Regions from separate parts of the Nocardia sp. NPDC052254 genome, predicted to be linked through region 2. Evidence: riboswitches for the same ligand, from Rfam matches in the RefSeq annotation. Region 2 holds a riboswitch; each other region holds the start of a gene.
The links. Region 2 has a riboswitch for cobalamin ahead of AB0L57_RS19605 (CbtB-domain containing protein). Riboswitches for the same ligand answer to the same signal wherever they lie in the genome.
Positions count from the first base shown of each region.

Region 1: it holds a riboswitch for cobalamin, as region 2 does, so the genes downstream of both, cobN (cobaltochelatase subunit CobN) here and AB0L57_RS19605 (CbtB-domain containing protein) in region 2, are expected to answer to the same signal.
Region 3: it holds a riboswitch for cobalamin, as region 2 does, so the genes downstream of both, metE (5-methyltetrahydropteroyltriglutamate--homocysteine S-methyltransferase) here and AB0L57_RS19605 (CbtB-domain containing protein) in region 2, are expected to answer to the same signal.
Region 4: it holds a riboswitch for cobalamin, as region 2 does, so the genes downstream of both, AB0L57_RS23170 (CbtB-domain containing protein) here and AB0L57_RS19605 (CbtB-domain containing protein) in region 2, are expected to answer to the same signal.

Region 1 is NZ_JBFAUW010000008.1:233,324-240,271, reverse strand. It holds gene AB0L57_RS21490 (PPOX class F420-dependent oxidoreductase) at 1-58, opposite strand, end outside; gene cobN (cobaltochelatase subunit CobN) at 144-3,776, opposite strand; cobalamin riboswitch at 3,805-3,929, opposite strand; gene AB0L57_RS21480 (hypothetical protein) at 4,122-4,364, shown strand; gene AB0L57_RS21475 (hypothetical protein) at 4,370-4,690, shown strand; gene cobG (precorrin-3B synthase) at 4,739-5,920, shown strand; gene AB0L57_RS21465 (precorrin-8X methylmutase) at 6,116-6,751, shown strand; gene AB0L57_RS21460 (precorrin-2 C(20)-methyltransferase) at 6,748-6,948, shown strand, end outside.
Region 2 is NZ_JBFAUW010000007.1:170,530-177,477, forward strand. It holds gene AB0L57_RS19580 (hypothetical protein) at 20-346, opposite strand; gene AB0L57_RS19585 (MarR family transcriptional regulator) at 482-982, opposite strand; gene AB0L57_RS19590 (aminoacyl-tRNA deacylase) at 1,129-1,629, opposite strand; gene AB0L57_RS19595 (sigma-70 family RNA polymerase sigma factor) at 2,085-2,699, shown strand; gene rsrA (mycothiol system anti-sigma-R factor) at 2,744-3,010, shown strand; adenosylcobalamin (AdoCbl) riboswitch at 3,400-3,548, shown strand; gene AB0L57_RS19605 (CbtB-domain containing protein) at 3,557-3,772, shown strand; gene AB0L57_RS19610 (hypothetical protein) at 4,178-4,879, shown strand; gene AB0L57_RS19615 (flavin reductase family protein) at 4,884-5,387, opposite strand; gene AB0L57_RS19620 (CoA ester lyase) at 5,405-6,316, opposite strand; gene AB0L57_RS19625 (CoA transferase) at 6,368-6,948, opposite strand, start outside.
Region 3 is NZ_JBFAUW010000003.1:507,572-514,519, forward strand. It holds gene recG (ATP-dependent DNA helicase RecG) at 1-330, shown strand, start outside; gene AB0L57_RS11025 (short-chain fatty acyl-CoA regulator family protein) at 335-1,756, opposite strand; gene metE (5-methyltetrahydropteroyltriglutamate--homocysteine S-methyltransferase) at 2,032-4,317, opposite strand; cobalamin riboswitch at 4,447-4,664, opposite strand; gene AB0L57_RS11035 (pyruvate carboxylase) at 4,872-6,948, shown strand, end outside.
Region 4 is NZ_JBFAUW010000009.1:290,607-297,554, forward strand. It holds gene AB0L57_RS23140 (TetR/AcrR family transcriptional regulator C-terminal domain-containing protein) at 1-164, opposite strand, end outside; gene AB0L57_RS23145 (hypothetical protein) at 380-937, shown strand; gene AB0L57_RS23150 (1-acyl-sn-glycerol-3-phosphate acyltransferase) at 953-1,714, opposite strand; gene AB0L57_RS23155 (DUF488 family protein) at 1,880-2,254, shown strand; gene AB0L57_RS23160 (histidine phosphatase family protein) at 2,293-2,853, opposite strand; gene AB0L57_RS23165 (CbtA family protein) at 2,850-3,701, opposite strand; gene AB0L57_RS23170 (CbtB-domain containing protein) at 3,723-3,938, opposite strand; cobalamin riboswitch at 3,975-4,117, opposite strand; gene AB0L57_RS23175 (NAD(P)-dependent alcohol dehydrogenase) at 4,137-5,234, opposite strand; gene AB0L57_RS23180 (DUF4334 domain-containing protein) at 5,244-5,711, opposite strand; gene AB0L57_RS23185 (TetR family transcriptional regulator) at 5,809-6,357, shown strand.

The sequences.
Region 1 (6,948 bases), on a different contig from region 2:
CCTTCTTGTAGGTGGTGAGGAGCACGTACTTCTGGTGTGCGAGCTCGTTCCAGTTCATGCATTCGACAGTACGAGCCGCAATGGTCGCCGACATCGGTCCGCGGACGCATTCCCCGATCCGCACCTCGACGTAACGGCCCGGCCTATTCGAGCTCGCCCTCGGTCTCCAGGTAGATCTGACGCAACCGATCCAGCGTCTCCGGCTGCGGCGCTTCCCACAGCTTGCGTTCGGCGGCCTCGAGCAGCCGTTCGGCGATGCCGTGCAGCGCCCACGGATTCGACTCGGTCATGAACTTGCGGTTGACCTCATCGAAAACGTAGCTCTCCGAGAGCTTCTCGTACATCCAGTCGGCGACCACATTGGTGGTGGCGTCGTATCCGAACAGATAGTCCACCGTCGCGGCCATCTCGAACGCACCCTTGTATCCGTGCCGGCGCATCGCCTCGAGCCAGCGCGGATTGACCACTCGCGAGCGGAACACCCGGGTGGTCTCCTCCGACAGCGTCCGGGTCCGGACCGAGTCCGGGCGGGTGCTGTCGCCGATGTAGGCCTCCGGGTTCCTGCCGGTCAGCGCCCGGACCGCGGCGACCATGCCGCCGTGGTACTGGAAGTAGTCGTCGGAATCGGCGATGTCGTGCTCGCGGGTGTCGGTGTTCTTGGCCGCGACGGCGATGCGGCGGTATGCGGCGCGCATATCGTCGGCCGCGGGGGCGCCGTCGAGATCCCGGCCGTAGGCGTAGCCACCCCAGGTGGTGTAGACCTGCGCGAGGTCGTCGTCGGTGCGCCAGCTCTTGGAATCGATCAATTGCAGCAGGCCGGCGCCGTAGGTGCCGGGCTTGGAACCGAAGATCCGGGTGGTCGCGCGCCGGTGGTCACCGTGCTCGCCGAGATCCGCATCGGTGTGCGCGCGAACGTAATTCGACTCCGCCGGCTCGTCCAGACCCGCCACCAACCGCACCGCGTCGTCGAGTAGCGCCAGGACGTGCGGGAAGGCGTCGCGGAAGAAGCCGGAGATCCGGACCGTGACGTCGATGCGCGGCCGGCCCAGCTCCGCCTGCTCGATCACTTCGAGCCGGGTCACCCGACGGCTCGCCTCGTCCCACACCGGCCGCACCCCGAGCAGGGCGAAAACCTCGGCGATATCGTCACCGGCGGTCCGCATGGCGGAGGTGCCCCACACCGACAGGCCCACCGAACGCGGGTATTCGCCGTGATCGGCCAGATAGCGCTCGAGCAGCGAATCCGCCATGGCCTGACCGGTTTCCCAGGCCAGCCGCGACGGCACCGCCTTCGGATCCACCGAATAGAAGTTGCGGCCGGTGGGCAGGACATTGATCAGCCCGCGCAGCGGTGAACCGCTCGGACCGGCCGGAATGAAGCCGCCGTCGAGAGCGTGCAGGATGCGGCCGATCTCGACGCCGGTCTGCCGCAGCCGGGGCACGACTTCGGTGGCGGCGAAACGCAGGACCTCGACCAGTGTTTGCGGGTTCGCGACCTCCGGTTCGTGCCGGGCCACGAGTTCGTCGGCGACCCGCGCGGACCAGTCCGCGGCCTGCAACTCACCGAGCAGGCGACGGGCCCGCTGTTCGACGGCGTCGACCCGTTCGCGAACCTCCGCACCGGACTCGTCGAGTCCCAGGGCCTCGCGGAGGCCGGGCACCGCGAACTCACCGCCCCAGAGCTGACGCGCGCGCAACATGGCCAGCACCAGGTCCAGTTCGCCCTCACCGACCGGCGCCTGCCCCAGGATGTGCAGGCCGTCGCGGATCTGGACGTCCTTGATCTCGCACAGCCAGCCGTCGACGTGCAGCAGCATGTCGTCGAAGGATTCCTCGTCGGGCCGTTCGTCCAGGCCCAGATCGTGGTCCATCTTCGCGGCCCGCATGAGGGTCCAGATCTGCTGGCGGATGGCCGGCAGTTTGGCCGGGTCCAGCGTCGAGATGTTGGCGTGCTCATCGAGCAGTTGCTCCAGGCGCGCGATATCGCCGTAGGTCTCCGCGCGGGCCATCGGCGGGATCAGATGATCGACCAGGGTGGCGTGGGCGCGGCGCTTGGCCTGCGTACCCTCGCCGGGATCGTTGACCAGGAACGGGTAGATCAGCGGCAGATCGCCGAGCGCGGCATCGGTCCCGCATGCCGCCGACATGCCGAGGGTCTTACCGGGCAGCCACTCCAGATTGCCGTGCTTGCCCAGATGCACCATGGCGTCGGCACCGAAGCCACCGCCCTCGGCCGGCGCCGACAGCCATCGATAGACCGCCAGATAGTGGTGGCTCGGCGGCAGATCCGGATCGTGGTAGATCGCGACCGGGTTCTCGCCGAATCCGCGCGGCGGCTGTACCAGCAGCACGATATTGCCGAAACGCAGTGCGGCGATGACGATCTCGCCGTCGGGATCGACGGAGCGATCGACGAACAACTCACCCGGCGGCGGTCCCCACGCCTCGATCACCGCGGTGCGCAACTGCTCGGGAAGGGTCGCGAACCAGGACGCGTACTGCCGGGCGCCGATCCGGATCGGATTACCTTCCAGCTGTTCGGCACTGAGCCAGTCCTGATCCTGGCCGCCGGCCGCGATCAGCGCGTGGATGAGTGCGTCGCCATCGCGTTCGAGCAGCCCCGGCACCTGACCCGGATCGCCGAGATCGTAACCGGCCGAACTCATCTCGGTGAGCAATCGGATCGCGCTCGCGGGCGTGTCCAGGCCCACGGCATTGCCGATGCGGGCATGTTTGGTCGGGTAGGCGGACAGCATCAGGGCGATCCGGCGCCGTCCGGCGGGCAGATACCGCAGGCGCGCATGGCGGACCGCGATTCCCGCGACCCGCGCCGCGCGCTCCGGATCGGGGACGTAGGCGGACAATCCGTCGGCGTCGAACTCCTTGAACGAGAACGGCACCGTGATGATGCGCCCGTCGAATTCCGGCACCGCGACCTGGGTGGCCACATCCAGCGGCGACAGGCCGTCGTCGTTGTCCTCCCACTGGGCGCGCCCGCTGGTCAGGCACAACCCCTGCAGGATCGGCACATCCAGATCCGCCAGCGCGCCGATATCCCAGGCCTCGTCGTCACCGCCCGCCGAGGCGGTGGCGGGTTTCGTGCCACCGGCCGCCAGCACCGTCACCACCAGGGCGTCGGCCCCACGCAGGGTGTCCATCAGTTCCGGCTCGGCATTGCGCAGCGACGCGCAGTACAGCGGCAGCGGCCGGGCACCCGCCTGTTCCAGCGCCGTGCACAGCGCCTCCACATAGGCGGTGTTCCCGGCCAGATGCTGTGCCCGGTAGTACAGGACGGCCACCGTCGGGACGCGACCCGGAATCCGAGAGTCGTTACCGGTCAACGCCTCTGGCGTCCGCTCGAGCTCACCCCAGGACGGCAGCTGCACCGGCGGCTCGAAGCCGTGACCGGTCAGCAGCACCGTGTCGGACAGGAAGTTGTGCAACTGACGCAGATTGTCCGCGCCACCGGCGGCAAGGTAGTTGTGCGCGTCCGCGGCGACGCCGCCGGGAACGGTGGAGCACTCCATCAACTCGGCATCGGGTGCCATCTCGCCACCGAGTGCGACCAGGGCGATACCACTGGCCCGCAGCGCGTCCAGGCCCTCCTCCCAGGCCCGGCGCCCGCCCAGGATCCGCACCACGATCAGATCGACCCCGGTCAGCAGTTCAGGCAGGTCCTCGACCAGCAGCCGGGCCGGATTGCCCAGCCGGTAGCCGGCGCCGCTGGCCCGCGCGGACAGCAGATCGGTGTCGGAGGTGGACAGCAGCAGGATCACAGTTCTCCTCGGGTGACGCGCCCATCGCGGATTCGGCTGCCCGCCCGGAGGGTCTGACTGTCACAGTGGCGCGACCGCACCGGAATTCCACCGGATTCCTCGTAGAGCGAGCAACCCGGATGCTATCGCGCCGCCGCACCCGGCCCGCTCCGAGCCCTGCTCCGCCCGCACGGTGGCAGATCTCGATGTGGTTTCCGTTGGGACGCAATGCGGTCCACAACGACGCCGATCGCCATATCCGAGACCATGACCCCGGCGTACGCTGTGTGTATGCCAAACTCACCGGGATGGGCCAGGCGGAATCGCTTCGCCGCCTGGTCGGGAATTGTATGCATGATGATTGCTGTGGCATTGCTGGCAATGGCTCTTGCCGCTGCGGCCGGTGGGCGTGGCGGGCTGCTGCTCGTCGCCGCCGGTGCCTGTGCCGTCGTGGCGATCTTCGGATTGCTGGTATTCGAGTCCACCGTGCGCCGTGATCGCGCCGACCGGCATGTGACTCCGCACCTGCTCGACAACACCTACGCCGACGAACGGCTGTGGAAGTTGGTCATGCGCGCACGCGGTGGAAGCGGGCCGGAAGGTCGGTGATCGGAATGTCCGATACACCGAGTTGGGTCCGGCGTAATCGCCGCGTGGCCTGGACCAGCTACTTCTGCGTTCTGATCGGATTCGCGACCCTGGCGATGGGCCTCACCGCCGCCGGTACTGGACACCGGGGCTGGGCGTTGACGGCGGGGATCATCTGCGCGGTGGCGTTCATCGGCGGCATCAGCCTGTTCGGCGCGACAGCCCATCACGACCGGGTCACCCACCACGCCATCCCGAATCTGCTGTCGGATTCCTGGCCCGGCCCCGCCTTCGACTCCAGCGGTCTGCCCCGCGATCCCCGGCCGATGCTGCGACGCGGTCACTGACCGGCGCCCCCTTCCGGCGCCGCGCGAGCCTCGTAGGCTGGAACGATCATGACGCGATCCGCCCCCGACTCCTGCCCCGGCGTGCTCCGCTTGCACCAGGCCGCGGACGGCCCGCTGGCCCGGATCCGGCTGCCCGGCGGCGTGCTGACGCCCGATCAATTGCGGGCGCTGGCGAGCGCGGCGGCCGATCTCGGCGACGGCACCATCGAGCTGACCTCACGCGGCAATGTGCAATTGCGCCAGATGCACGACGCGGCCGCGCTGGCACAGCGGCTCGGCACCGCCGGTCTGCTGCCCTCACCCACACACGAGCGCGTCCGCAACATCGTCGCCTCGCCACTGTCGGGCCGGATCGGCGGCATCGCCGATGTGCGCCCGCTGGCGGCCGAGCTCGACACGGGGCTACGGGCCGCGGCCGAACTCGCCGAACTGCCCGGTCGGGTCCTGTTCACCCTCGACGACGGGCGCGGGGACGTCAGCGGATTCGGCGGCGACATCGGCATCCACGCCACCGGCCCCGGCGAATACGCGCTCGTGCTGGCCGGAGCTGATTCCGGCGCGCGGATCCCCGCCGGACGGGCGGTGTCGACGATCCTCGCGGCGGCGCACAGCTTCCAGCGGCTGCGCGGTGCGCGGTGGCGGCTGCGCGAGATCGCCGACGGGCCCGCGCGGATTCTCGATGACCTACCCCTGCGCCCGGCGGCCGCACCGGTGGAATTCACTGCCCGACAAGACATTCCGATCGGCTGGCTACCGCAGCCCGGCGATCGGATCGCATTGGGCGCGGCCGTCCCGCTCGGCGCCCTGCCGGCCCGGACCGCCGAATTCCTCGCGGCGGTGGAACATCCGATCGTCATCACCCCCTGGCGTAGTCTGCTGCTCGCGGATCTCGACGAATGGACCGCCGAACAGGTGGTACGGGTACTGGCGCCGATGGGCTTGATCTTCGACGCGGCCTCACCGTGGCTGCTGATGTCCGCCTGTGCCGGGCGGCCCGGATGCGCGAAGTCACTCACCGATGTGCGCGCCGATGCCGCCGCGGCCGTCGCGTCCGGACGGGTCGTCCCCGGCGGCGCGCCCGCACCCGACGGCACCGGAATCGACGCCGATCATGTGGTCGCGGCCGGACGTCAGCACTGGTCGGGGTGTGATCGCCGCTGCGGACGCCCGCCCGGCGCGGTCACCGATGTGGTCGCCGAACCCGGCGGTTACCGGATCACCGGCCCCTGAGCGGCCCACCGGCGAGGGCCGCGTTCCCACCGCGGCACCCGATGGCGGCGTCCACGCGACCCTTCATGATTACGCACGCTGCCGCCTGCGGGCCACATTCCCACCGCGGCACCCGATAGCGGCGTCCACGCGGGCCCTCCGTGGTTACGCACGCTGCCGCCTGCGGGCCACATTCCCACCGCTAGGGTGAACCCCATGTCCGACGTGCGTACCAGCTACCTCACCGACGGGGCCGAGATCTATCGGCGGTCGTTCGCGACCATTCGGGCCGAAGCCGATCTGGCCCGGTTTCCGGCGGACGTCGCGCAGGTCGTGGTGCGCATGATCCACGCCTGCGGGCAGGTCGACCTCACCACCGACATCTCGCACACCCCCGATGTGGTGACGGCCGCGCGCACCGCCCTGCGCGCCGGCGCGCCGATCCTGTGCGATGCCACGATGGTCGCCTCCGGAGTCACCCGCAAGCGTCTGCCCGCCGACAACGACGTGCTGTGCCTGCTGTCCGATCCGCGCGTTCCCGAACTGGCACAGCGGCTGGGCAACACCAGATCGGCCGCGGCACTGGAACTGTGGCGCACACGGCTCGGCGGCGCGGTGGTGGCGATCGGGAATGCGCCCACCGCCCTGTTCCACCTGCTCGACATGCTCGACGCGGGCGCGCCCCGCCCCGCGGCGATCCTCGGGATTCCGGTGGGCTTCATCGGCGCCGCCGAATCCAAGCGGGCCCTCGCCGAATACGGCGGCGTCGAATACCTCACCGTGCACGGCCGCCGCGGCGGCAGCGCGATCACCGCGGCCGCCCTCAATGCGATCGCGAGCGAACAGGAATGAGCGAAACTCAGCGCCCCGGAACGGAATCCGCGCACGACGCGGCAGCTGTCGCTCCCGGGAAATTGTGGGGTGTGGGGCTCGGGCCCGGCGACCCGGAACTGGTGACGGTGAAGGCCGCTCGCATCATCGCGGCCGCCGATGTCATCGCCTTCCACAGCGCCCGCCACGGCCGCAGCATCTCGCGGTCCATCGCGGCG
Region 2 (6,948 bases):
CCGGCGCGCTGCGGTGTGGCTAGTCGCATTTCACGGTCGGTGCCGCGATGTTGAGCCCGCATTTCAGCAGGTGCGCGCTCATGTTGATGATGTCGGTGGCGGTGGCTCCGCCCAACTTCTCGGCCCTTTCGGCCCGTGGATCCTTCTCTGTCCGCGGCTCCTTCTCCGGCTTGCCCGGCTGCTCGGCTTCGCCACCACCCAGCGGAAAGTTCGGATTGCGGGCGGGAACCGCTGGGCGGGGTGCCGCATTCGCCGGTGCGGTGGTGAGCAGACCGGCTCCCAGCGGGAGAAGTGCGGCGCCGGTGGCCGCGACGATCAGGCTGCGCACGCGCGGACGGTGGGTCATTTCGCATCACATCCTCGGTTCGAAACGAATCGGGGGTAGAACGAACTGCCCGACAAGTAACGCACAGCCGGCGGTGTGGTTCGTGTGATTCCTGTGAATCGCACCCGTGGTTCTGCGTGTCCGGCCGGAGTGTCGCTATCCGTCCTTCTCGGGTGCCACTGCCTCCGGATGTACATCCGTGGCCAGCATCGCCGGGCGCGCGGCCTCGTAATCGTCGACGAAGCGATGGAACAGGATCGCGAACTGCTCGCGGTCGGCGTCGTTCCAGTCGGTCAGGATGCGCCCGATCATCTCGTTGCGCAGGGCGCGCAGGTGCACGGCCATCTCCCGGCCGGCTTCGGTGACGATCAGCACACTGGCGCGGCCGTCGTCGGGGTCGGCCTCGCGACGGAGCAGGCCCCGTTTGACCAGCCCGGCCACCTGCCTGCTGATGGTGGAGGCATCGGAGTACATGGCCTCGGCCAGGGTGCCCGACCGCATCGGCCCATCGCTGAGCAGCCGGAAGATGATGCGATACGCGGAGGTGTCGACCTCGCCATGAGAAGCGGCCGCGACCTGGGCATTCGTTCGCTCTCGGATGCGCCCGAGGCGAATCAGCTGCTGGCCGATCGTGTCGGTCACCTGTTCGCCGTCCATCTCCGCGGCCTCCTGCTGTGCGTCCCCGCCGTGTCACCGGCGGCGACCAACTACTTGCGGCAATCAACTATTTGTATACACAAAGCGGTTGTGATGTGGCGATGTTTCGGACCGCGCCGGCGCCGGCTGCCGGGGGCACCGACGGGTCAGGGGCCCGCGACGGGAGCGGTGACGGCGGTGGTGAGACGGATCAGATCGGCCGGTGCCAGCTCGATCTCGAGCCCGCGACGACCGGCGCTGCACAGCACGCGATCCCAATTCGAGGCGGAATCGTCGATCACCGTCGGTAGTGCACGCCGCTGACCCAATGGTGACACTCCGCCCAGGACATAGCCGGTGATGCGTTGTGCCTTGACCTTGTCGGCCATCGCCGCCCTGGGCGCGCCCAGCGCCGCGGCGGCCGCTTTCAACGACAGCGATCGCGGCACCGGTACCACCGCCACGGCCGCGGCTCCGGTGGACAGTTCGATGACGAGCGTCTTGAAGATCTGCTCGGCGCTGACACCCACCCGCTCCGACAACGCCGCGACCGCCTCGTCGCCGTAGTTGTCGCTGCGCGGATCGTGCGGATACGAATGCACCACATGGGGGACCCGGGCACGGATCAGCGCTCCGATCGCGGGTGTGGATGCGGCCATGCCGGCCACCGTACCGATGTCCGTTTCCACCCGGCAAACGGGATTTCTGCCTGTCGGCGGGGTCGGCCGGGAACACAGCGGGCGCTTGCCATGTTGAACTGTTCCGCCAGCACGGAGCGGTTGTCAGCACAACCGCACGCGACCCAGACAGCTCGAAGGAGAAGCCGGTGACCGTCCTCGTCGACGAACGCCCGGTAACGATCGGCGACTCGCACGCGTACTCGCTGATCGACATCGTGACCCCGGACACCGGGTTCGGCCGGCATCCCGCGCGCGCGGTAGATTCAACTGCTACGGCGACCGAAGGGACTTCCGTGACGAGCGACGACGAACTGGCGGCCGATCGCCCCCGCGGTGAGAGCGCGGGCGGTTCCCGGCCGGAAGACATCGAGATCCCCGACGACCCGGTGGAAGACGAGGCGACCGCCTCGTCCGATGCCGCCGTAGAGGTCGGGGAATCCACCGTGCGCAGCACTGCCGACGACACCGAACTCGCCCGGCGCTTCGAGCGCGACGCACTTCCGCTGCTGGATCAGCTCTACGGCGCGGCCCTGCGGATGACCCGTAATCCGGCCGATGCCGAGGATCTGGTGCAGGAGACCTTCGCCAAGGCGTACCAGGGCTTCCGGTCGTTCCGGGAGGGCACCAACCTACGCGCCTGGCTGTATCGAATCCTCACCAACACCTACATCAACTCCTACCGCAAGAAGCAGCGCCAGCCCGCGCAGTATCCGACCGACGAGATCACCGACTGGCAGCTCGCCGCCACGGCCGAGCACACGTCCACCGGTCTGCGATCCGCGGAGATGGAGGCGCTCGAGGCCCTGCCCGACGACGACATCAAGGCTGCCCTGCAGTCGCTGCCCGAGGAATTCCGCATGGCGGTGTACTACGCCGACGTGGAGGGCTTCCCCTACAAGGAGATCGCCGACATCATGGGGACTCCGATCGGCACCGTCATGTCCCGGCTGCATCGCGGACGTAAGCAGCTCAAGGGGCTGCTGGCCGATGTCGCACACGAGCGGGGGTTCGACCGGAACCGACCGGGCAACGGCGCGCGTCAGGAGGTAACCCAGTGAGCAACAGTGGGCACGAGCACGACGATCGGGGCGCTGGGGACGGAATGGAGCTGGACTGTTCGGCGGTGCTCACCGACGTGTGGCTCATGCTCGACGGCGAATGCGACGATGCCACCCGGGCGCGTCTGCAGCACCACATGGACCATTGCTCTCCATGTATCGAGGCCTACGGCCTGGAGGAGAAGCTCAAGCGGCTGCTCAGCCGCAAATGCGGTGGTGACCGGGCTCCCGAATCACTGCGTGAGCGGCTCACCCTTGAGATCCGGCAGGCGGTCACGATCACCGAGACCCGGGTCGAACCGGAGCGCTGAGCACACACTCATGAAAGCCGAATGCGGCATGCCATCCATCGATGACATGCCGCATTCGGCGTTTATCGCACGGCGCGACGGCTCAGGAGTTCGGCCGCTTGCCGTGGTTGGCCGCATTCTTGCGGCGGCTGCGCTTCTTACGCCCACGCTTACCCATCGGTATCTCCCTTCTGGCCCCTGGACGGGGATCAACCCGCCTCAGGTGCGAGTTCCGGGAGAAAAGGTTACATGCGGCCGGGCCGGACGCCGCAATCGGCCGTCTCGCCAGGTACCGCTCGTCAAGGATCGGATCGCGCCGCGGCGGGCGTGACCGGAGCCGCGGACGGCCCGGCGGAAGTGCGGTTTTCGAACGAGTCCACCCCGGTGGATTGACCTCGGCATTCGCGTTCTCTTATGGTGATACGAGCGATGAGTAGAGGAACCCGGTGAGATTCCGGGACGGTCGCGCCGCCGTGTGGAGTTTGTCGGAACTTCGAGTCGGACCCTTGATCGTCGCCGGTAGTAGTGCCCGGGGACGCGATATCCCCGTCAGGTGAGGAGAAGTTCATGGCCACGTCGTATGCACCTCAGGCCGGTATCCGGCCGGTGTCGCTGTCCATCCCGACCACGGCGTTGTGGCTGGCGGGAACGACCATCCTCGCGCTGCTGGCGTACTACTTCATCGGTGTGGATCAGGGCGCGGTGTCGATCTTCGGCAGCGATATGCATGTCCACGAATTCGTGCACGACGCACGTCATTTCCTCGGTTTCCCCTGCCACTGAGCACGCGGGTTTCACCGCCGGACGGCGAACCATCCGTCGGAGCTTGCCGGAGCTTCCTGGGATATTCGGTATTCGTCTGTGCCGGAAAACATTCAGTCATCGACACCGCGACCGGTGTGATCGCGGCATCCTCGGATGCCGCCGCAACGCCGCACAGTGGTCGATGAGGTGAGCTCGGCGCGCGGCTGTCGCCGTGCCGAGCCGACCGCCTCGACAGGCGGTCCGCAGCACCTCGCGTTGTCGTTCGTCTCATGACCGCGCCCGCATGAGCGGGACGGTCCCCTCGTCGTGCCGGCATCTGGAGAAGTCATGCCCTGCACGTCGCGATCGCCGCCGACGGTATCCACGGCGACCACGAGAGTCGCTGTCCACCAGGCCATTCCGATCGATCACCAAGGAAATCCCATGAAGACCAGGACCTCACTCGTTCTCGGCTCCGCGCTGACCATCGCGGCACTGACCGTCGCCGGTGGTACCGCGAATGCCGATGCCCCGGCGGCCCCGCAGGAACGGCCCGGCTCGACCGTGAGCACCGATGTGCTGCCCGGGATCCACTACACGGCCAATGTGGTCGACCACTCGGTGGTGCTGCGGACCGACGGCGGCCGGCTCAACGTGCGCGGCAACCAATTCGAAATCCTCGACGACAACGGCAATCTCGTCGCCGGCCTGCCGCTGACCTACAAGCACGATCAGCGGGACTGGCCGATCGCGGCGCAGGTCGACGGCCGGACCGCGGTGCTGACGCCCAGCACGAATCCGGCCGAGGCGGTCGCCTCGACGACACCGGATCTGACTCCGATCGATGATCAGGCCGACTTCAACGACGCCCTCGGTGTGGCGGCCAACCAGATCGGTCTCGCGACCGGTCTGGGTGTGCTCGTCGGAACCGCCATCGGCCTGGTCGGTGGTTGTGTGGCCGGTGCGCTGGTCGGCACCGCGCTGATGCCCCCGATCTTCTTCGCCGGTGCACCGGGCGGCTGCCTCGCGGGCGGCTCCGCCGGTGCCGCGCTCGGCGCCGCGGCGGGGACCATCATCCTGGGGGTTCCGGTCGCGGTGATCAGCGGGATCCAGTTCTTCGACACACTGAACAAGCCGAAGAACTAGCCCGTCACACCTCGGGTTCCTGCAGCCGGCGGAAGCCGTGGTCGTGGAAGACCAGCGGCCGCCCGCCCGCGCGAGTGGCTGTTCGATGGATGCCGAGGATGACCACCAGATGGTCACCGGCGTCCACGATGCTGTGCACCGAGCCCTCGACCCAGCAGGTTGCGCTGTCGATGAAGACGGCGTCCCGATCGCCGCGATGTACTCGCAGGTCCCGGAAGCGTTCGCCGCCGGGACCTGCGAGTGCCCGGGCCGCGGCGTGCTGGTCCGCGCCGAGCAGGCTCAGGCCCAGGCGCTCGGCGGTGGACAACTGCGGCCACGTCGTCGACGTGCGCTGCACGCAGAACAGCATCAGCGGCGGGTCCAGGGACACCGGCACCATGGTGCTGACCGCGAAACCGCAGGGCGCGTCGTCGATGTCGGCACATACCGCGACGACCCCGGCGGGGAAGGTCGCGAACATGTGCCGCAGCGCCAGTCCGTCGGTGCGTTCCTCGAGTAATTCGAGCATGGTCGTGCCTCGCCGGATCAGCCGCGAGCGGAAACGAGCGCCGCGCGGGCCAGTGTCGCCTCCGCCATCTTCACGTGTGCGGCGTCGACCAGTACGCCCTCGACGCCGACGGCGCCGCGTCCCCGCGCCTCGGCCGCGCGGTAGGCGGCGAGATTACGCTCGGCCAGCGCGATGTCGTCCGCGGTGGGCGCGTAGATCCGATTGGCGACGGGCACCTGATCGGGGTGGATCGCCCACTTTCCGGTATAGCCGAGCAGCGCCGACCGCCCGGCATCACGTTCGTAGCCGGTGAGGTTGCGATAGTCGGGATAGGGGGAGTCCAGGGCGTCGATCCCCGCGATCCGGGCGGCCACCAGCACCTTGTTCCGCGCGTAGTGCCAGAAGTCGCCCGGATAGTCACCCAGGGGCTCGAAATTGGTGTCCACCCGCGCACCCTGGGACAGCGAGAAGTCGCCGACACCGAAGATCAGCGCGTCGACCCGATCGCTCGCGACGGCGATGGCCTCGGCGTTCGCCAGCCCCTCGACCTCTTCGATCAGGACCTCCAGCCGGATGCGCCGGGACAGGCCGAGTTTGGTCTCCAGCTGGGTCAGCAGCATGTCCACCCACCAGACGTCGCGCGCCGTGCGCGCCTTCGGGACGACGATGGTCTCGAGCTTGTTCCCGGCCCTGGTGACGACCTCGATGATGTCGTCGTGACACCAGGGGGTGTCCAGCCCGTTGATCCGGATGGCGGGAACGGTTGTGCCCCAGTCGAGTTCGGTCAGCGCACGAATCGCCTTGCTACGGCCCTCGATCTTGTGCGCGGCGGGAACGGCGTCCTCGAGATCCAGGAAGACGAGATCCGCGCCGCACGACAGCGCCTTGTCGAACATGTGGTCGTTGACGGCGGGCAGTGCCAGCTCCGAGCGGCGCAACAGGTCGGTCATGGTCGAAATCCTTTGTGCTGTAATGGAAACAGTCTGTACCGGTGCAAGCGGTCAGAGCACGCCTTGCGCGCGCAGGGCGGACAGTTCGGTGTCGTCGAGTCCGAGCAGGTCCCGGTAGACCTCGGTGTTGTGGGCGCCGAGGCGAGGGCCGAGATGGGTGATGCTGCCGGGGGTCGCCGAGAACCGGGGTACCGGCGCCTGCACGGTCATGGTTCCCAATTCCTCGTCGGGTGTCCGGACGAAGACCTCGCGGTGGCGCAGTTGCTCGTCGCGTACCAGGTCGGCGGTGTCGTAAACCGGTGCGGCAGCGACCTGCTCGGCCTCGAAGACGGCCATCGCCTCGTCGAGGGTGTGTACCCGGACCCAGTCGGCGACCACCGCGTCGACCTCACTCGCCCGTTTCAGCCGGCGTTGCGGATCGGCGAAATCGGCGTCGGTGACCAGATCCGCACGACCGATCGCGCGAAATACCCGCAGCGCCAAGGCAGGTGAACTGCCCGACATGGCCAGCCATTTCCCGTCGGAGGTCCGGTAGGTGTTGCGTGGCGCCGAGATGTCCCAGCGGTTACCGCCTCGCTGAGCGACGATGCCCAGCTGGTCGTAGCCCAGCAGGTTCTGCTCCAGCAACCGGG
Region 3 (6,948 bases), on a different contig from region 2:
CTGTGCCTGCTCATCACCGAGACCTCCCCGATGGGAACCGCGATGGCGCGCCTGGAGTCGGTGTCGGCGACGCTGGACGGATTCGAACTCTCCGTACTGGATCTGCGTCAGCGCCGCGAGGGCGATGTACTGGGCTCGGCACAGTCGGGTACCGCGCGCAGCCTGAGGCTGCTGTCCCTGCTCGACGATCTCGAAGTCATCACCGCAGCACAGGTTCTGGCGCGCGAGGTCGTGGACGCCGATCCGGGCCTGACGGGTCACCCTGGCCTGGCGAGCATGATGCACGCGGCCGTCGACTCCGAGCGCCTGGAATATCTGGCCAAATCCTGACCGACTACCGGACCGCCGGGGGATAGGGCAGATCGACACTGGTGTTCTCGGTGACCGCCAGCGGACGGCCGATCTGCGGGAATGCCCGCTGCGGACAGGCCGGGCGTTCACACACCTTGCAGCCGGCGCCGATCGGTACCGCCGCCGTGGGTTCGTCGAGCTGCAGGCCCTTCGAATACACCAGCTGGTCGGCGTATTCGATATCGCAGCCGAGACCGACCGCGAATTCCTTGGTGGCCGTGCCGAATCCCTGCTGACCGGGATGAGTGGTCCGGGCGATCCAGAGATAGCGGCGCCCGTCCGGCATGGCGGCGACCTGGGTGAGGATGCGGCCGGGGTGGGAGAACGCCTCGTGCACCACCCACAGCGGGCAGCTGCCGCCCACACGCGAGAAGTGGAAGGCCGTGGCGGACTGGCGCTTGGAGATGTTTCCGGCCCGATCGGTGCGGACGAAGAAGAACGGCACACCGCGCTGCCCCTGCCGCTGCAGGGTGCTGAGCCGATGGCAGACCGTTTCGAAGCCGACCTCGAAACGCAACGACAGCAGATCGATGTCGTAGGCGAGTTCCTCGGCCGACCGGAGAAACCGCCCGTACGGCAGGACCAGCGCACCCGCGAAGTAGTTGGCCAGCCCCACCCGCGCGAGTGCGCGCGATTCACCGACCAGTGAGGGGGTGGCGTCGAGCACCTCGTCGAGCAGCCGGCCGTGCAACAGGAATGCCAGGGTGGTGGCGATCTGGAAGGCCCGCTGTCCGGGCCGCAGGCGCCGGGCCAGGGTGAGAGTGCGGGTTTCGTGGTCGTAGCGGCGCTTCGGAACGCCCGGATCCGCGCCGTCACCGCGCACCAGCACCGTGACGCCGGCCCGTTCCTCGGCGACCCGAGCCAACTGCCGATCGATCGACCCGATACTCAGCCCGCACTCGTCGAACAGCCGCTCGGCCGCCAGATCCAGCTGCGGGATGTGATTGTGGTGGTCGTAGAAGAAGTCGCGCACATCCTCGTAGGGCATCGGCACACCGGGGGCACCGGCCGGCGTGGCCACCCTGGACGACAGCAGGTCGAATTGATCGGTGGTCGCCCGCAGTCTGCGGTGCATGGCGACGATGGTCTTGGCGATTTCGGGCAGCCGGGTCGCGAGATCCTCCACCTCGGCCGCGGGGGGCGCCGTGCCGCCGGCCGCCTCCACCAGCACCTCGTGCAGATCCGACACCAGCCGGGCATCGGAATCGGCGGCGAAGAACTGCACATCCAGATCGAAGGTCGAATTCAATTTCAGCAGAACAGGAATGGTGAGTGGCCGCTGGTCGCGTTCGAGCTGATTGAGATAGCTGGGCGAAAGCTCCAACGACTTGGCCAGGGCGGCCTGAGTCATTCGTCGTTCTTCGCGCAACCGCCGTAACCGGGCACCCGCATACATCTTGCGCACGCCGGAGATGGTACCCACCAACCTTCGCAATCATTGCAATTTCGCCGGGTGTGGGCGATCCAGGGCCCTGGGCACAGGGGTATTTGATCTACATAAGCCCTGCGTATTGTGCGAAGTGCGGGGGATTCGACGAACGTGAACAAGTGCGCGGCGCGGTCGTGTCGCCGCCCCCGCAATCATCCGGCACACGGCCGGTGCGTCGCTGCTGACCCGATGCCGGCATCCGGATCGCCCGGTCGGCGACCCGGATGCGCCGGGTCGCCGACCGGTACGGGTCAGCGCACCAGCTGGGCGGCGTTCACCATGTTGCGCAGCGAGGCCTCCACCTCGGTGCGGCCGCGGGTCTTGAGCCCGCAGTCGGGATTGACCCACAGCCGTTCGGCGGGAACGGCTTTCATCGCCTCGCGCAGGGAGGTCTCGATCTCGGACACACTCGGAACCCGGGGCGAGTGGATGTCGTAGACACCCGGCCCGATCCCCAGGGCGTAACCGACGGCATTGAGGTCGTCGAGAATCTCCATGTGCGAGCGTGCCGCCTCCACGGAGGTGACATCGGCATCCAAAGCCGCGATGGCGCCGATGATCTCACCGAATTCGGAGTAGCACAGATGGGTGTGGATCTGGGTGTCGTCGCGAACACCGCTGGTGGCCAGGCGGAATGCGGTCACCGCCCAGTCCAGGTACTGCTGCTGATCGCCACGCCGCAGCGGCAGCAGTTCTCGCAACGCGGGCTCGTCGACCTGGACCACCCGGATGCCGGCGGCCTCGAGGTCGACGGTTTCGTCCCGGATCGCCAGTGCGACCTGCCGCGCGGTATCGGCCAGCGGCTGATCATCGCGCACGAACGACCAGGCCAGGATGGTGACCGGACCGGTCAGCATGCCCTTGACCGGCTTCTGCGTGAGCGACTGGGCGTAGGTGATCCATTCCACCGTCATCGGCGCGGTGCGCACCACATCGCCGAAGAGGATCGGGGGCCGCACGCAGCGGGTGCCGTAGGACTGCACCCACCCGTTGTGGGTCGCGGCGAAGCCGTCGAGCTGCTCGGCGAAGTACTGCACCATGTCATTGCGCTCGGGCTCGCCGTGCACGAGCACATCGAGACCCAGATCTTCTTGCAGCGCAATGACATCGGCGACCTCGGCACGCATCTGTTCCTGATACTGCGCGTCGGTGATCTCACCCGAACGCAGTGCGGCGCGGGCGGTACGGATCGCCGTGGTCTGCGGGTAGGAGCCGATCGTGGTGGTCGGCAGCAGCGGCAGGCGCAGATGTTCGCGCTGCAGCTCCCGGCGCCGATCCGCCGGGGCGCGCCCGGTGTCCCCGTCGTCGAGGCCGGCCAGGCGGGTGCGGACGGCCTCGTTACGCAGTCGCGGATCCGCGCGCCGGCTCTCGATGGCGGCGCGTGCCTCGGCGAGCTCGGCGGCGACGGACTCGGTACCCGCGCCGATCGCCTCGGCCAGGATCCGGACCTCGGTGATCTTCTCCGCACCGAAGGCCAGCCAGGTCCGCAGGACCGGATCCAGATCGGGTTCGGCGGCCAGCGAATACGGCACGTGCAGCAGCGAACTCGAGGACGAGACCGCCAGCGTCCCGGACGATCCCAGCAGAGTGCCCAGTTCGCCGAGCGCCGACTCCAGATCGGTGCGCCAGATGTTGCGGCCGTCCACGACGCCGGCGACGACGAGCTTGCCCGCCAGCGCCGGGATCGCCGCCACCTCGGAAACCGTGGCGCCGGAACGGAAGTCGAGTGCGACACCCTCGATCTCGGTGGCCGCCAGTGCGCCCAGAGCGGGGCCCGGTGAGCCGAAGTAGGTGGCCACCAGGATCTTCGGGCGATGTGTCGCCGCCGCGAGTTCGGCATAGGTGCTACGCACCGTCTGGACCTCGGCGTCGGACAGATCGCGTACGAGTGCGGGCTCGTCGATCTGCACCCAGCCGGCGCCGGCGTCGGCCAGCTGTCCCAGTAGATCGCGGTAGAGCGGAATCAGCTCACCCAGCCGATCCGCCGGCGCGACCCCGTCGACTCCCTTGGACAGTGCCAGGAAGGTCAGCGGGCCGATCACCACCGGCCGGGCGTTCACCCCCAGTTCCTGGGCCTCGGCCAATTCGGCCAGCAGCTTCGACGGATCGAGTGCGAACTGGGTGTCCGGGCCGATCTCGGGGACCAGATAGTGGTAGTTGGTGTCGAACCACTTGGTCATCTCCAGGGGTTCGATCCCGTCGGCGCCGCGAGCGGCGGCGAAGTAGCGATCCAGCGGATCGGCGATGCCGGCGACTCGCGAGGGCAGCGCGCCCAGCAGGACAGCGGTGTCGAGCATCTGGTCGTAGTGGGAGAAGGTACCCACCGGTACGGAATCGAGCCCGGCGGCCTGAGCGGCGGTCAGTCCCTCGGTGCGCAGTGTGCGGCCGACCGAGGTCAGTTCGGCGGCGTCCATCCGCCCGGCCCAATAGCCTTCGATGGCGCGTTTGAGCTCGCGCCGTGGCCCGATGCGCGGCAGGCCCAGGACCGTCGCGGTGAAATGTTGCGCGGTCGGATGGTGATTGTCTGTGACGGTCACGGTGTTCTCCAGTAGTGGAAGTCACGGGACACCGCCGCAAGGACGGACGGAGCCCACACACCTGGCCGCACCGAGGTCCGGCCCACCGGGTCCGCCCGCCCGATCCACGAGGCGGTGACCGCCGGATACGGCGTATCCGGCACAACCGGCAGGTCTTCGGACTCACAGGCATCGGTCGGGGACCGGTCCGGAGATGCGCCCCGGATATCGCCTACTGGCCGTCGCTTCCCGGAAGATTCCAGTGCTCATGACGGCGTTCGTTCCTGTTCACCGCTGCGGGACAGTCCCGGGTTCCCACCGGGTTCCCTCTTCGCCGGTCCGCGAGGACCGGTGTCGACGCTGCACGCGACGCTCGGGGCTCCAACTCGTCGACGGCAGCGAACCAGCTGCGCCGTCCAGGGTAATCCACGCGAGTGATCGGTCGTCGCCGGGAGTGCCCGGATGTTACGGCCGCGACAACACAACTTCGCAGATTCCCGGGGCCGCTCTGTGAGGATGGCTGCGAAGCCGTATTCGCTGTTCGTGCCCGCTCAGCGGCCGGGTACCTTGGTCGAATGTTCTCCAAAGTGCTGGTCGCCAACCGCGGGGAAATCGCCATTCGCGCCTTCCGTGCCGCATACGAGCTGGGCATCGGCACCGTGGCGGTTTTCCCCTATGAAGACCGCAATTCGGTGCATCGCCTGAAGGCCGACGAGTCGTATCAGATCGGGGTGCCCGGACATCCGGTGCGCGCTTATCTGTCGATTCCCGAAATCGTGAGTGCGGCGAAATCGGCCGGTGCCGATGCCGTCTATCCGGGGTACGGGTTCCTGTCGGAGAATCCGGATCTGGCCGCCGCCTGCGCGGCGGAGGGAATCACCTTCATCGGGCCGTCGGCCGAGGTGCTCGAGCTGACCGGCAACAAGGCGCGCGCCATTGCCGCGGCCCGGGCCGCGGGTCTGCCGGTGCTCAACTCCAGCGAGCCCTCGGCGGACGTCGCCGAGTTGCTGACGGCATCGGAGTCGATGGAGTTCCCGGTCTTCGTCAAGGCGGTCGCCGGTGGTGGTGGTCGCGGTATGCGCCGGGTCGCCGATCGGGTCCAGTTGCGCGAGGCCATCGAGGCCGCGATGCGCGAGGCGGAGTCGGCCTTCGGTGATCCGACTGTGTTCCTCGAGCAGGCGGTGATCGATCCGCGTCACATCGAGGTCCAGATTCTGGCGGATCAGCACGGCAACGTGATGCACCTGTTCGAGCGGGACTGCTCGCTGCAGCGCCGGCACCAGAAGGTGATCGAACTCGCGCCCGCGCCGAATCTCGACCCCGCACTGCGCGAGCGGATCTGCGCGGACGCGGTGGCCTTCGCCCGCCAGATCGGTTACTCCTGTGCGGGCACCGTGGAATTCCTGCTCGACGAGCGCGGACAGCATGTGTTCATCGAGATGAATCCGCGTATCCAGGTCGAGCACACGGTGACCGAGGAGATCACCGATGTCGATCTCGTGCAGTCACAGCTGCGCATCGCCGCCGGAGAGACCCTGACCGATCTGGGCCTGAGCCAGGACAGCGTCTCGATTCACGGTGCGGCGCTGCAGTGCCGGATCACCACCGAGGATCCGGCCAACGGCTTCCGGCCCGACACCGGCCGCATCACCGCCTACCGCAGTCCGGGCGGTGGTGGTATCCGGCTCGACGGCGGCGCGAATCTGGGTGCGGAGGTGGGCGCGCACTTCGACTCGATGCTGGTGAAGCTGACCTGCCGCGGCCGCGACTTCGACCAGGCCGTGGCGCGGGCCCGGCGTGCGGTGGCGGAGTTCCGGATTCGCGGCGTGGCCACCAATATTCCGTTCCTGCAGGCCGTCCTCGACGATCCGGATTTCCGGGCGGGGCGGATCACCACCTCGTTCATCGGCGAGCGGCCACAGCTGCTGACCCAGCGTGGATCCGCCGACCGCGGCACCCGCATCCTGCGCTATCTGGCGGATGTGACGGTGAACAAGCCGCACGGAGAACGGCGGACGGCGGTGTATCCGCACGACAAACTGCCCGCGATCGATCTGAGCGCCGCGCCGCCGGACGGCACCCGTCAGCGTCTGCTGACCCTGGGACCCGAGGGTTTCGCTCGCTGGCTGCGCGAGCGCGACGCGGTCGGGGTCACCGACACCACTTTCCGTGACGCGCATCAGTCGCTGCTGGCCACTCGGGTGCGGACTCGCGGCCTGCTGCAGGTCGCCGGGCACGTGGCGCGGATGACGCCGGAGTTGCTGTCGGTGGAGTGCTGGGGCGGCGCGACCTACGATGTGGCGCTTCGGTTCCTGTACGAAGATCCCTGGGAGCGCCTTGCCGCGTTGCGGGAGGCGATCCCGAACATCTGCCTGCAGATGCTGCTGCGTGGCCGCAACACCGTCGGCTACACCCCGTATCCGGAACAGGTGACCCGCGCGTTCGTGCAAGAGGCCACCGATACGGGCATTGATATCTTCCGGATCTTCGACGCACTCAACAATGTCGACCAGATGCGTCCCGCGATCGACGCGGTCCGCGAAACCGGTACGGCGGTGGCCGAAGTCGCGCTGTCCTACACCGGTGACCTGTCGAACCCGGACGAGAACCTCTACACCCTCGACTACTACCTGAAGCTGGCCGAGCAGATCG
Region 4 (6,948 bases), on a different contig from region 2:
ACGCCGAGGACATCGGCGACGGCCTTCATGGTGAGTGTTTCGGGCGGTAACTCGCGCGCGGCGGCGACGATGCGATCCCGGTTGAGCCGCGGTGGCCGCCCCCGTCCTCGACGCGATGTGGTCACGATGTCGGCCTCCGGCCCGGTCGATTTGCCGCCGCTCATCCCTCACAGGCTACGGCGGTGCGAGTACGGCCCGGACAAGGCGTCCCGGCTTCCGGGATACGAGTTTGGCCAATATTTTCTCCCGCTGGGGGAAAATAAACTACTCTCGGCTCCGTGGCGAGTGGGCCGTCGCGGGCGGGGGAGACAGTGGTGGTTGTGATCGGAACGGAAATGCTATGTCTGCTGTAACGCACTGGTCTCGTACAAGCGCCCACGTGGCGGAATCTCCGACGGAATGTGTGGTGGCCGAGTCGGGCCGGCGACCACTGAGGTATCAGATCGTCGTGATCGCCGGTAGTCCGGCCGATGTCGTCTCGCGCGCGGGCGGCTGGCTGTTCGATCGCGCGATGTCGGGCTGGGATGTGACCGTCGCCGTCGCTTCGCCGGGGGACACCAGACCGCTGTCCATTCTCGGGCTGGGCGTCGTCGACCTCGGATGTGTGCTCAACTGCCGGCGCCAGGTGCCCGTCCCGCAAGCCTTCGCTGTCGCCGGTGAGCTGACCGAATTCGGCGAACCGGCCCGCGAGTGGGCCTACCGATATATGGGCAGTGCGCGCACCGATGTCCGACTGTGGGGTGAGAGTGGTTGCGACGAAACGATTTTCGCACAAGCCTCGCCCACGCAGTACACGCCGAGCGTGGCCGCGCGAGCCTTCAAGGCGCGCGCCCTGGAATCCGCCGGAATCGGTCCGCCGGTCGTCGAAGCGGAATCTTTTCGCGCGGTGGTGGGCCCGGCCGACGAGTCCGGGGTACGCACGTTTCCCGCCTGCTGACCGTCCGGGTGCGGATCAGCGTGCCGCGGCGATCGCGCCGTCGAGGGCCTGCTGCATCCGCGCGCCGACCGCCCGGGTGATCTGGGCCGGTCGTTCGGGAAACTCGGCCATCGGCCGATCGAGAAAGAAGGTGGCCCGGCCGTCGGTCCCGTAGGTCAGTCCGAGGAATACGAAAACCGGTGCGGTGCCGGCCTTTCGGGCGCGTGCGGCGATGTGCCCGATTCCGGTGCCGACGACCTGTATCCGGGTCGGATCGGTCTCGTTGCAGGTGCCTTCCGGAAACACCGCCAGGTCGTCGCCGTCGGTCATGCGCTGCACGCAGATGTCCATCAGCTGCTGACCGGCGGCGTGCGCCGCACGCGGACCGTGATCCTTGCCGCGGAAGACCGGGATCGCGCCCATGATGTCGATACGTGCTCGCTGTGCGTGGTCGGTGAACAGTTCGTCCTTGGCCAGCACCCGGATCCGGCCGATCCGCGACCGGAAGACACTGCGCCACGCGCAGGCGGCGACCATGCGTGGATCCTCGACGCTGAGGTGGTTGATCGCGATGATCAGGCGCCTGTCGTCACGGATCAGGCGCCGGATCTGCTCACGGACACCGTCGGCGTACCGGACCGCCGGGCGTTTGCGGTACGCGGTGATCGCGTACAGCAACCGGGCACGCCCGCGCGGGGGCCGGTGTGTCCGGTAGTACTCGTACACCACATCGCGGTTGTCGAAGTCGACCACCGGGGGTGGGGTAATGGTGGTGGTGGCCGGTATCGAGAATTTCACGGAACCTACGATACCGTAAGTTACGGGGCCGTAGGTAGGGCGGAATCGACAAATCGACCACCGAGCCGGCGACACCACCGCGGGCCGCTCGTCCTCGATGGCAGGGGCGGACTGGCTACTGTCGACCGTGCCCGGATACGAGCGGGGGCGATCGGAGGAGGTTCGATGGCGCGTACTCGACCGCAGGTCCGGGTCCGGCGGATCTACGACGACCCGAGTCCGGATGACGGGACACGGGTGCTGGTGGATCGGATCTGGCCACGTGGTGTGAGCAAGGAACGCGCGCATCTCGACGAGTGGTGCAAGCGGATCGCGCCGTCGACGGAACTGCGCAAGTGGTACGGGCACGATCCACAGCGATTCGACGGATTCGGCCGCCGCTACCGGGACGAGTTGCGAGATCCCGAACGTGCGGTCGAACTGGACCATCTGCGCGAGCTGGTCCGGCGCGGGACGCTCACCCTGCTGTCGGCGACCAAACGCATCGATATCAGCGAGGCGGCGGTGCTGGCGGAGCTGCTGGCCGTCGACCACGAGTGAATCCCTCGGCACGTCGCGCGTCGATCACGCCCGTCCGATCACAACGGGTTGGCCGTGTGGCGCAGCGTCCAGGCCGGGCCGCGTCCGTGCAGAGTGGTGGCGCTGAGCGGCGGGATGTCGATGCGCCAGAACGATTCCGGCGGCGCGGACAGGGCGACGAGGACGCTCGCCCGGATGACGGCCGGGTGGGTGACCGCGACGACGCGCCGGTGCAGCGGGGCACACGCACGCAGCCAAGTCCGCACCCGATCGATCACCTCGGTGACCGATTCGCCGCCGTGGCCGCGGTAGCCGGGGTCGCTCAGCCACCCCATCAGGTCCTCCGGCGCGAGTGCGTCCATCGCCGAACCCGCCCATCGGCCGCTATCCAGATCACGCAACGCGGGTTCGGTCGTGCCGGACAGATTCAGCAGTCCGGCGGTCTGCGCGGCCCGGACCTCGGGCCCGACTTGGACCAGATCGGCCCGGGATACCGCACTGTCGGGTGCGATATCCCGGGTGATCCGCTCGATCGGCTCGTCGATCGGGAACCGGGCGGCTCGCATCGCCTCGGTCATCCCGTGACTGATCAGCGTGAGCCGGGTGACGCCTGTGGTCATACGACCGGAGCCGGTGCGGCGGACTCGGTTTCGGCTCGACCGAACAGTCGAGGCGCCAGCGATGCGAAGCCGACACCGATGACCGTCCACAGAATGACCTGCGCGGCGAAGGAATAGAACCGGAAGTAGTACAGGTCGTCGGCGGGGAAGCCCGGGTAGACGATCTTCCCGCTCGCATCGGTGAGCGGACGCGGTGTCTCGGTGGCCGCATCACCCAGCGCGCGGTTGGCGGCCAGATGCCCGAGTGCGGGCAGCAGCGCGGCGATCGCGGTGACCACGACGACGAAGGCCAGTCCGGCGACGATGGTCGCGGTCCAATTGCCCAGCCGCGCTTGCAGTCGCCGGCCGAGCCAGACCGCGCCGACCGCAGCCACCGCGGAGATCACCACCATCAGCAGGTACAGGCCCGTGCGCTCCTTGATGGTGTCGGGGTTGCCGATCGAGGGCGGGTTGGCGGGATATTTGAAGAACGGCACCGCGTACAGCACGGCGAACATGCCGCCTGCCAGGCACAGCGCGAGATTGCGCGGGGTGAGTTTGCCGACGCGGCCGATGAACAGGCAGTAGACGACCGCGAACAGCGCGCCCATCGCCGCACCGAAGATGATCATGCCGAAACCGATGCCGATATTCGATTGCACGGATCGGGTGAACAGTTCGGTTTCCTCCATGCCGGGCATCGAGTGCCCGGCGGCCTGTTCCAGCTGGGTGTGGGCCTCGTCGCGCCCGCCCTCGTAGTCGATGGCGCGGTTGATGATGGGTTCGGCCAGGATCCGGGCGAACAGGAAGGCGAGCAGTCCGCCGATCGCGCCGACCAGTACGCCGCGGCCGATGATTCGTTTTTCCATGGTGTCGACTCGTTCCGCCGGTCAGTGGCAGGGGTAGCCGAGGAAGTGGCGGGCGTCGTGAACGAACTCGTGCACGTGCATATCGCTACCGAAGACGGAGACCGCACCCTGGTCGACACCGATGAAGTAGAGGGCGAGCAGTGCGAGCAGGGTGGTCCCGGCCAGCCACAGTGCCGTGGTGGGAATCGAGAGCCGAATCGACTCGATACCGGACCGGGGGACATAGGACGTCGCCATGGGGGCACTCCTTCAGGGGATTACGCGTCCCCGTAGACGGATGGTGAGCATGCGATCCGAGTTCCTGACTCGCACTCCGTCACCGGAGTGCTCACAGTGGCGCGACCATCCCGGATTCTCACCGGGTTCCTCGAATCGACGCTCACATAACCATACGAAACCGCTGTTCGTATGGTCAATCGGGGCGAGGACGGTCAGCTACCGCGCGCACCGGGTGAGGACGGGTTTCACGACGTCACCGTCACGCTGATCGGCCAGCGCGGCACCGATCTCGGTGTGCGGATAGGTCCGGACCAGCCGGTCGATCGGGAAGCGGCCCGCGCGATACAGCTCGAGCAGCCGCGGAATGAATTGCGCCGGAACCGCATCGCCCTCGAGGCAGCCGCGGACGGACTTGCCGCCCAGCACGATATCGCGTAGATCGATCGGCGGGACGCCGGCGCCCAGACCGACCACGGCCACGGCGCCGCCGACACCCAGTGCGCTCACCGCGGTCGCCAGAACCTCGGGCCGTCCGGTGGTGTCGAGGGCATGAGTGGCGCCGCCGCCGGTGAGATCCGCCAGCGCAGCGGCCATGTCACCGGCGGCGGGATCCAGGGCGGCCGTGGCGCCGAGTTCGACGGCGAGTTCCCGCCGTCTCACGGCGGGCTCGACCACGACCACATCGACTCCGGGCAGGGTCAGCGCGGCCAGCAGGCCGGCCATCCCCACCGCGCCCGCCCCGAAGACGACCAGCCGCGCGTCTGGTTCGGGCGCGAGAACATTCAGCACCGCGCCGGCGCCGGTCTGGAATCCGCAGCCCAGCGGCGCGGCCACCGCGAGATCCGTGTCGCCGGGGACCACGACGGTGTTGTCGGCAGTGGCCAGGGCGTATCCGGCAAAACTCGACTGTCCGAAGAATCCGTCCCGCACCGCGGTGCCGGCCACGGTGATGCGCGGTGTGCGGTCGGGCCGGGCGCCGAACTGATTGAGGACGGTGGATCGGGCGCAGTACGCGAGCCGGCCCAGCCGGCAGTTGCGGCAGTCGCCGCAGTGCCGGTAGGTCAGCACGACCCGGTCACCGGGGCGGACACCGGCCACCCGGCTCCCGGTCGCTTCGACCACTCCCGCACCCTCGTGGCCGAGCAGTACCGGCCGCTGCGGGCTTCCGGCCGCGCGGGACACCAGATCGGTGTGACAGATCCCGGCCGCCTCGATCCGCACCAGGATCTCGTCGTCGCGCGGGTCGTCGACCGTCACGGACTCGATATCGAAGGGGGCGTGAGGATCTCGCGACAGCGCGGCGGTGGTGGTGATCGGCACGGGTCAGATCCGTTCCAGATAGAAGTAGAAGTGTTCGCCGCCGGCCAGCACCAGCTCGGGACGCCCGTTCATGATGCCCATCAGCGTGGTCTCGTCGAGCCGCTTGAAATGGTCGAAGACCGCGCGGCCGTCGTAGACCATCGTCGCGGTGACCTCGCCGCGAAATTCGATGTCCCACAGCGTCGCTTCGCCGCCGCCCAGTGCGGTATCGGAGAACAGGGTCCCGTCCTCGGCGCGGCAGATGAGCGGTTTGGCGTCCATCGTGGAGACGAATGTCTTTCCGTGCCAGCGGCTCTTGTCCAGTGCGCGGCACAGTGGGTGACCGGTGCGGAAGGCGCCGCCCTGCCATTCGCCGAGGATGTCCTCGGCGCGCACGGTCTCGAGTTCGGACCAGAGCTGATCCAGATCGGCCGTCGCCACCCCGTCGGCCTGTCCGGCCAACTCCCGCCAGCGCTCGGTGGTGCCCGTCATGGTTCTCCTCCGCTCGTCGAACCGATCCGCATCGCGAACCAAGTGGTTCGGCAACTTACACCCGAACCAATTGGTTCGGCAAGATAGGATTCGCCGTATGCGCGCAGCCGGCCATGCCACGAGGGAGCGAATTCTCGCCGCCGCCAAGGTGGAGTTCGCTCGCCACGGCATCGCCGGTGCCAGGATCAACCGGATCGCGGACGCCGCGCACGCCAGCAAGGAGCGGCTGTACGCCTATTTCGGCGGTAAAGAGAGCCTGTACGCGGCGGTGACCGAGCAGTGGGCCGGTGCGACCGCGGCGGAGACCGCCCTGGATGCCGATGATCTGCCCGCCTATGTCGGCAGATTGTTCGACCACTATCTCGAGCATCCGGACAACGCCCGGCTACAGGCCTGGGCGGAGATCGAGGGCGTGCACATCCCGGGGGCGGACGAGGCGATCCGTCGGGCGGTGGCGCCCAAGATCGCCGAGATCCGCCGTGGCCAGCGCGGTGGCTGGATCACCGCCGAGTTCCAGCCGTCGATTCTGCTGACGCTGCTCACCGACCTGGCGCGCACGTCCGCGGTCCACGCGCCGGCCGCCGGTGATGCCGAAGTACGCCGTGCCGCAACGGTACTCGCGGCCCGCCGGCTGATCGCGCCGTAGCCTCCGATCCCGCCGCGGCCGCGCCGATTCGGTGGTCGAGCCGGGGCCGAGCGCATCCTCCGAGGGGGTGAGCGCCCCGATCGGGCCCGGACCGCCCGGCGCATGACGTCCGGTGGAATTGTCGCTGTTTATTCGTTTCGGTGCGGGTGCGGAATCGTGCGGAAATTCGGTCCGGCACGCTCGTGCATTTACAGACAATGCCCATCTGCGGAGTTCCGGAAACCGTTCGGCGCGTCGTTCGCAATTTCCGCGCCGACCCGGTGCAGGATGATTCTCGGAGACGTGTGTCCGGATGTATTGCCGGGTCGCCGGCCGGGTGGCGCGACGGACCCGGGAGGCGCCTGCTGGGAGCGGACTGTCCGCGCCGACGGTATCGATCGAGGTGGATCGTGATTCATGGCGCCGCATCCGAGCTGGAGGGCTCGCCCACCGCCTCCCGTGCGGTCATCCGTACGCGCAGAATCGCGCACATTCATCCGTGCAAATGTGCTTGCATTCGTAAATGTATTCGCGAAACGCGTGAAATTGAACTCGGTTGCACATTGTTGCGGTTGTGGCTAATGTGACCGCATCCCGATGGCGTGCGTGTGA